Regions from separate parts of the Arthrobacter sp. TRD_SC_6 genome, predicted to be linked through region 1. Evidence: predicted binding sites of a transcription regulator. Region 1 holds the regulator's gene; the other holds the start of a gene.
What was found. Region 1 encodes LexA, which represses DNA repair genes until DNA is damaged. Its sites were predicted from a motif close to TCGAACANNTGTTCGA; they were not measured.
Positions count from the first base shown of each region.

Region 2: the regulator LexA is predicted to act here: its motif matches at 1,752-1,767, upstream of ruvA (Holliday junction branch migration protein RuvA).

Region 1 covers NZ_CM143953.1:2,165,418-2,169,626, reverse strand. Annotated here, with positions in the region: gene ACWA1U_RS10315 (histidinol-phosphate transaminase) at 1-1,032, opposite strand, end outside; gene ACWA1U_RS10310 (LysM peptidoglycan-binding domain-containing protein) at 1,158-1,541, opposite strand; gene lexA (transcriptional repressor LexA) at 1,860-2,582, shown strand; gene ACWA1U_RS10300 (ATP-dependent DNA helicase) at 2,596-4,209, opposite strand, start outside.
Region 2 covers NZ_CM143953.1:2,436,258-2,440,466, forward strand. Annotated here, with positions in the region: gene pdxT (pyridoxal 5'-phosphate synthase glutaminase subunit PdxT) at 1-304, shown strand, start outside; gene ACWA1U_RS11510 (YebC/PmpR family DNA-binding transcriptional regulator) at 288-1,046, shown strand; gene ruvC (crossover junction endodeoxyribonuclease RuvC) at 1,110-1,685, shown strand; gene ruvA (Holliday junction branch migration protein RuvA) at 1,803-2,432, shown strand; gene ruvB (Holliday junction branch migration DNA helicase RuvB) at 2,436-3,566, shown strand; gene ACWA1U_RS11530 (preprotein translocase subunit YajC) at 3,736-4,209, shown strand, end outside.

The sequences.
Region 1 (4,209 bases):
GCGCAAGTGGTGATCAATACCGACATCCCGGATCAGCACTCCAGCGTCCAGGAGCCCCTGCCACACCGCACGGGGGTCTTTCAGCCCACCGAACAGAACGAAGTTCGAATCGGACGGCGCGACCGGAAGTCCGAGAGCTTTCAGACCCTTAGCAATGCGGTCGCGTTGCACTTTAATCGAGTCGACATTCTCCAGCAGGCGGGTCGAATGGGTCAGGGCTGCGATTGCAGTCGCCTGGGTGATGGCTGAAAGGTGGTAGGGCAGGCGCACCAGTCTGAGCGCATCCGTTATCTCCGGAGCCGCTGCCAGATAGCCGAGCCGTGCCCCTGCCAGGGCGAAAGCCTTGCTCATGGTGCGCGAGACAATGAGGCGCTCACGTCCGGGCAGTAGCTCCAGGGCACTCGGCGTACCTTCGTGGGCGAACTCGGCATATGCCTCGTCCACGATCACGATGGCTTGGGCCGCATCCCCGGCTTCGTAGACGTCCGCGACCACCTGGAGTGAAAGCGCCGTTCCTGTCGGGTTGTTCGGACTGCAGAGGAAGACGATATTCGCGCCCGAGGATGCAACCTGCTCAGCAGCGGAATCTGGCGTGAGGTCGAAGCTTTCCGAACGCTTCCCGGCCAGGTACGCGGTACCCGTTGCTCCGGCAAGCAATGGGTACATCGAGTATGTGGGCGGGAAACCGAGCGCGGACCGACCAGGCCCACCGAATGCCAACAGGATGTGTTGGAGAACCTCGTTCGAGCCGTTGGCAGCCCAGATATTGTCAGGTGTCAGACCATGGCCGAGGTAAGTGGCAAGCTGCCCGCGTAGCTCGGTAAACTCCCGGTCCGGGTATCGGTTCAGCCCCACTACTGATTTTCTTACCGCCTCAACGATGGCTTCCTGAACGTCTTCGGGGACCCCATGAGTGTTCTCGTTGACGTTCAGCAGAATGGGTACGTCCAGCTGCGGAGCACCGTAGGGCTGCAGACCACGGAGGTTGGCCCTGAGCGGGAGACGGTTGAGACGTTCGAGCTGATCGGTCACCTGCCGAGTTTAAGGCCCATCGATGGGTGATCCCCAATCCCTCAGCAGACAGGCGACGATATTACGCCCGGCGACCCCTGTTTCTGATCGAAAGCGATTCTGATCGACAGCGTTCTGATCGGTAGCTAGGAACCAGTGACTGGAATGTGCAGCGATTGCCCGGCCTGGACGGTGGAGCTGGCCAACGCATTGAGTTCCACAATCTCAGCAACGACCGCGCGGGGATCCCGGTCCGGAGCATATTCAGCCGCGAGACCCCAGAGTGTTTCCCCTGCGGCGACGTTGACCCTCACCGTCTCCGTCACGCCAGGAGCAGAACCGGATGCCTGCGCCTGGTTAAAGGAAGCAGCAACCATCAGAAGAGCCGCCGCAATGAGCGCAAGGGGAACCGCAACCAGGAGCACCCAACCTCTGCGGGTCAAGTGCAGCTTGCTTATAAGGGTCTCTCCAACGGCCTTTCGGTCACCGGGAAGAACTCGGGTAGTTGCTGAGAGCTGGAGCGTCGTCATGGCGTCCGCCTTTCTGCGGGTCTGAACACGCTGCACTCGGCGGAAAGCCGCGATTCGAAGCTGTGTTCTATTCTTCTGCTTATTTTTAGCACTGATTACCTAATATTGTCGAGACTCGCTCGAACAAATGTTTGAAAACAGCTCCTTTGTCCCATAGCGTTGCAAGCACAGGTACCGGTTGGCGTCTTCGGAAATCAGCCCATCACCTACCACTGACAAAAATTGTTGGAGGTCCGGCAGAGGGCCGGGATCGACAGAGTGAAGGGACGCAGTCAAGTGGCAGAACTCAGTGCAGCCGAGGAACCCACACAGCTGGCAGTGCCCGACGTGAAGCGTGGCCGCGGGCGTCCGCGTGGGCGCGCAACTCCTAAAGGGTTGACCATCCGGCAGAAGAAAATCCTGGAGTCCATCCAGCTCAGCGTTGCGGCCCACGGGTATCCGCCGTCAATGCGGGAAATCGGAGACACTGTTGGGCTCGCCAGCCTGTCCAGCGTGACTCACCAGCTGTCCCAACTTGAGCGGATGGGCTATATCCGGAGAGATCCCAAGCGCCCAAGGGCAATGGAAATCCTTCTCCCGCTTACGTTGGGGCAGGAGTCCTTCCACCCGACGGCGAACAACCCGGAGCGGGATGGCAACAGTGACGAGACATCTCTTTCGTCCGTGGACGCGGCTATGGTGCCCCTTGTCGGCCGCATCGCGGCCGGCGGGCCCATCCTTGCGGACCAGGTGGTGGAGGACGTCATGCCATTGCCGAGGCAACTGGTGGGCCATGGCGACCTGTTCATGCTTCGCGTCTCAGGTGATTCCATGATCGACGCCGCCATCTGCGACGGCGACTGGGTGGTCATACGCCGTCAGAACACTGCCGAGAACGGCGACGTTGTAGCTGCCCTCCTCGATGATGAAGCGACCGTCAAGACGTTCCGCCAGCGGGACGGGCACACGTGGCTCCTACCGCAGAACACCAACTACTCACCCATCCTCGGCGACCATGCCACGATCATGGGCAAGGTCGTCTCGGTGATGCGCGCTCTCTAGCCGCGGATCTGTGTTATGCGGGCTGGGATGCCGCCAATCTGGACAGGATGGCAAGCACAGTGGTGCGGTCGGTCGTCGGCCAGAACGGGGGCAGTGCACCCCGCAGGAATCCGCCGTATCTGGCATTAGCCAGCCGCGAGTCCAGTACCGCCACTACTCCCCTGTCGTCCTGGGCCCTGATCAATCGGCCGGCGCCCTGTGCCAGCCGGACGGCCGCATGGGTTGCGGCGATGGTCATGAATCCGTTTCCGCCCGCTCTCGCGACCGCCCTGGTGCGCGCTGTCATCAGAGGATCATCCGGGCGCGGGAACGGGATACGGTCGATCACCACCAGACGGCATGAGCTCCCCGGGACATCCACTCCCTGCCAGAGGGACATGGTGCCGAACAGGCAGGTGTCGGGCTCCTCGGAGAATCGACGGACCAAATCCGCCATGGAGGACTCCCCCTGGCACAGGATGTCAAAATCCACCTTGTCCCGCAGGGCCTCTGCCGCTTCTTCAGCGGCCCTGCGTGAGGAGAACAAGCCAAGGGCGCCGCCCCTTGAGGCACGGATCAGTGCTTCCAACTCAGCAAGCTGTTGTTCGGTCGTGCCCCGCCCTGGTGTAGGCAGGTCCTTCGCCACGTAGAGCACTCCCTGACTCGGGTAATCGAAGGGGCTGCCGACGTCGACCCCGGTCCAGGTGGGCGCACCGACGCCGGTAAGCCCCAGTGCACCCGCGACGGGCCCGAATTCAGAGCCGATCGCCAGCGTGGCCGAGGTCAGAACCACCGTGTGATCTTCGAACAACCCGCGTCTCAAACGTCCTGCAACGGAGAGGGGCGCGATGCTGATCGTTGCGGGCGAGGACTCCGGCGCCGCAACATAGCCGGAACCCGGCGTGAACGTGCTCTGCCGGTTCGCCCACAGCACCTCTCCAGCTCCGCCGGCTCCCAGCATCCGCTCACACAGCTCGAGTGTGGCGAGAAGACGTGAACGTGCCATTTGCCGTCCCCCGTCCACTGACTGGGCTTGGCCCTCAGAGGTGGACTCGGACAGTGCCAGCCGGCATGCCTCGCGCAGTTGGGAAAGGGCCATCTCCTGTTCCTCATCCAGTCCAGTCGCCATCAAACCCGTGGGTTCGGCGTCGAACGCTGCTTCGAACGCATGCTGCGCAGCGATGAGCGTGTCCGCATCCACGCCGAGGTGGCGCCGTGCGGCGGTGGATGCCGCCCCGATCAATGAGCCGGAAAGCTGTCCCGAAACTGCGGAAGTCACGCGGTCGTGAAGTTCGTGGGCTTCATCGATTACGACGACGTCGTGCTCCGGCAACACAGCCAGGCCCTCGAACGCGTTGATCGCGAGCAACGCGTGATTGGTGATCACGATGTCGGCCCGGCCGGCCTTTTCCCGCGCCAATTCGCTGAAGCACTCAGCCGCGACCGGACACTTTTGAGCGCCCAGGCACTCCATGCTGGACACTGACACCTGGCGCCAGGCGCGGTCGCCCACCCCGGGGAGGAGTTCGTCCCGGTCCCCGGTTTCAGTCTCTTCTGCCCATTCACGAAGCCGCACAATCTCCCGGCCAAGCGGCGTGGACGGCCCGGGCGCGGGGTGGGGCGCGGCGGTCTCGCCATCCAGGGAAAA
Region 2 (4,209 bases), 270 kb from region 1:
CCACTTCCCTGAGGTGTCGAACAGTGAAAGGCCGGTTCACGCGGCTTTCATCCGCGCACCCTGGGTGGAGATGGTGGGGGACTCGGTAGAGGTGCTTGCTCAGGTCGATGCACCTGACACGCCTCCCGCCGAGCACCGGGCCGAGCAGAATGTGCCCGCGCCGGTCGCTAGAATTGTCGCAGTTCGCTCGGGAAACCTGCTGGCAACCAGCTTCCACCCTGAAGTTACCGGTGAACACCGGATCCACGAGCTTTTTCTATCGATGATCGCCAAAAGAAGGGCAGAGCATGTCGGGGCACTCTAAATGGGCTACCACCAAGCACAAAAAGGCGGCAATTGATGCCAAGCGTGCCAAGTCCTTCGCCAAGCTGATCAAGAACATCGAGGTTGCTGCCCGGGCGGGCGGTGCGGATCTGTCGGGTAACCCCGGGTTGGAACTGGCCGTCCAGAAGGCCAAGAAGACCTCTGTTCCCATCGACAACATCAACCGCGCGGTGAAGCGGGGCGCAGGCCTACTCGGCGAAGCGGTCGATTACTCGGAGATCATCTACGAAGCACGCGGTCCGCAGGGCTCCGCGCTGCTCATCGAATGCCTTACCGACAACAAGAACCGCGCGGCCTCCGAGGTCCGCGTCGCCATTACCCGCAACGGCGGGACCATAGCGGACCCGGGTTCGGTTGCGTACCTCTTTTCACGGAAGGGCGTTGTGTCCCTGCCCAAGAAGGAACTCGCTGAGGACGATGTCCTTATGGCGGTCCTGGACGCGGGCGCCGAGGAAGTCAAGGATTCCGGCGATTCCTTCGAGGTTCACTCGGAGGCCTCGGATCTCCGTGCCGTTGTCGCAGGCCTCGAAGAAGCCGGCATCGAGTACGAGACCGACGAAGTCGAGTTCGTCCCCTCAATGCAGGTGGAATTGGATGCTGATGCCGCCCGGAAGTTCCTGAAGCTCGTCGATGCGCTTGAAGAGCTCGACGATGTCCAGAACGTCTACTCGAACGCCGAGCTCAACGACGACGTCCTGGCGCAGCTTGAGAGTGACGACTAATCCGGTCTCCGCAACCCGTCGGAAACGCCGTGACGCCGGCAGGAACATGACGCAGGTCAGGCCATGACAATTCGCGTCATGGGCGTGGACCCCGGCCTCACCCGTTGCGGACTGGCGGTTGTCGACGTCGAACCCAACCGCCGCGCCACCCTGGTGGCTGTCGGGGTGGTGGGAACGCCCGCCGGTGAAAGCCTCGATAAGCGGCTGCTGACCATCGCCGAAGAGGTGGATACCTGGCTGGATGCACACACCCCGGACGTTCTCGCCGTCGAGCGTGTCTTCAGCCAGCTCAACGTCAGCACCGTGATGGGCACTGCCCAGGCTTCCGGCGTCGTCATCGTATGTGCCGCGCGGCGCGGGATACCGGTAGCGCTCCACACTCCCACCGAAGTCAAGGCGGCAGTGACCGGTAACGGCCAGTCTGACAAGGCAGCCGTGACGAAGATGGTCACCAAGATCCTCCGCCTTAGTACGGCCCCCACTCCGGCTGACGCCGCCGACGCCCTGGCCCTGGCCATCACGCACGCCTGGCGTACCGGGCCGTCGTCGGCGGCCAAACTCCAGGGCAGTGGGGCAGGTCTGACGGCAGCGCAGCGCCTGTGGGCGGAAGCCGCAGCAAAGGCACGACGACGGCGATAAGCGCGTTGCGGCACCGGCGTACCGGTGTGGCGGCGCAGGAATGCCGGTCTCTGGCCCTAGGCTGATTAGTAAGTATGTTCGGTAGTATTCACACCCACCTGCTGAGGAGCCGCACCCATGATCAGCTCTCTGACCGGGACCGTCACCCACGTCGGCCTGCACTCTGCCGTCCTGGACGTCAACGGCTTCGGAATGCTGGTGCAGGCCACGCCGCAAACACTTTCCACCCTCCGGCAGGGAAGTAAGGCCCTGGTCCACACAGCCATGATTGTCCGTGAGGACTCCATGACGCTGTTCGGATTCACGGAGCCGGGGGAGCGGGAGGTCTTCGAGACACTCCTCGGCGTGAGTGGCGTTGGTCCCCGGCTTGCGCTCGCGGTCCTTGCTGTCCACACTCCGGAAGCCATTCGAGTGGCGGCGTCGTCAGGGGATGACAAAGCGTTCAGCAAGGTTCCAGGAATCGGACCGAAGGGGGCGCGGCGGATCGTCCTTGAACTTGCCGACAAACTCGTTCCGCTCGAAGCAGGGGCAAAGCCCGGCACACCGGGCAACCCGTGGCAGGGCCAGGTGCTCGCAGCCATGATGGGGCTCGGCTGGTCTGAGAAGGATGCCGGCTCCGCTATCGATGCAGCTGTTCGGGATTCTCCCGAGGTTGCTGCAAGCGGCGACGTTGGGTCCATCCTGAAGCTCACGCTCCGTCGGCTGGGGCAGGACGGCGCCCGAACCTCCTCCCGGACGCGGGTGTAGCAGGTGGCCGCCGAAGAAGAACAACCGCTTGTGTCAGCGGCGGTGGATCCCGAAGATCGCGCCGTCGAGGCCGCCCTTCGACCGAAGAATCTGGACGATTTCGTAGGACAGGCGCGCGTGCGCCGCCAGCTTTCCCTCGTACTCGAGGCGTCCCGGATCCGCGGGCGCAGCGCGGATCATGTGCTGCTCTCAGGGCCGCCCGGGCTTGGCAAAACCACCCTGGCATTAATCATCGCCGCGGAAATGAACGCACCTCTGCGCATCAGCTCCGGACCAGCCATCCAGCATGCCGGTGACCTTGCCGCGATTCTCTCCTCGCTGACGGAGGGTGAAGTGCTGTTCCTCGATGAGATCCACCGGATGTCCAGGCCGGCCGAGGAAATGCTCTATATGGCCATGGAGGATTTCCGCGTTGACATTATTGTCGGCAAGGGTCCGGGTGCAACGGCCATCCCGCTGGAGCTGCCGCCTTTCACTCTTGTTGGCGCGACCACCCGCGCCGGGCTTCTTCCGGGGCCCTTGCGCGACCGCTTTGGATTCACCGGCCACCTGGAGTTCTACTCAACGGGCGAGCTTGAACTGGTGCTGCGCCGTTCGGCCATGATGATGGACATGCGGGTCAATTCGGCAGCCTTCGCCGAGATCGCCGGGCGATCCAGGGGAACTCCGCGTATCGCCAACCGGCTGCTTCGCCGGGTCCGTGACTGGGCGCTCGTTCACTCTGTGGATGTGATCGACGCGCGGTGCGCTGGCGCCGCACTGGATATGTATGAGGTGGACGAGAAGGGCATGGACCGCCTTGACCGTGCTGTCTTAACGGCCCTGGTGACGAAGTTCAATGGGGGGCCGGTGGGCTTGTCAACGCTGGCGATAGCCGTCGGGGAAGAACCCGAGACGGTGGAAACCGTCGCCGAGCCCTACCTGGTGCGCGAGGGCATGCTTGGACGGACCCCGCGCGGCCGGATCGCGACCGCAGCCGCTTGGGCACACCTGGGCCTCGCCATGCCGCCCACGGTCGCTGCTGCGATGCCCGAAGACCTGTTTTCGATTATTGACGGGGATAGACCTGAAAGTTATGCCAGCGGTACCAAAGAAAACAATGAAGACGCCGGATGGAACAGCTCAGGCGGCTAGTGCATAGGATCGCCGGGGTTCCCCTTACACTGATATGACGCGCGGCACACTACGCGGCACTGCTGTGGAGTCAAAGCCCCAGGTGCTGCGCGCGCCCGTGGAAATCGGCGTCGTACTCGTGACACGCGAACCGGCTCACGCTGACCAAATATAGGAATGGAACTTTTCTGTGCTCGCAAATGTAGTTGCCCAGCCCGCCCAGCAGACAGGCGGAGGGTTCGGCTTCTTTGAACTTCTCCTCCCGCTGGCTCTCGCCTTCCTGATCTTCACCATGTTCCGCAAGCAGCGGAAAATGAAGAAGCAGGTTGCTGAACAGCGCACGCAGATGGTGCCAGGCACCGAGGTGATGACCAACTTCGGTTTGTTCGGCACCCTGGTTTCGCTCGACGAGGACAACAACAAGGCGCTCATTGAGATTTCTCCGGGCGTCACGGCGACCGTTCACTCCCAAGCCCTCAGCAAGGTGGTTGCCCCTCAGGACTCCGAGGAAGACGCCGTTGACTCTGAAGCTTCGGCCACCGTTCCTGACGATGCATCCTCGTTAACCGCTCCGCAGGACAATGCTGCGCAGGAGAACGTTGATCGGACCGCGGCATCGGATAGCACCGAACGTCCTGCGTCCCATGAAACGGCGGAAACGCCG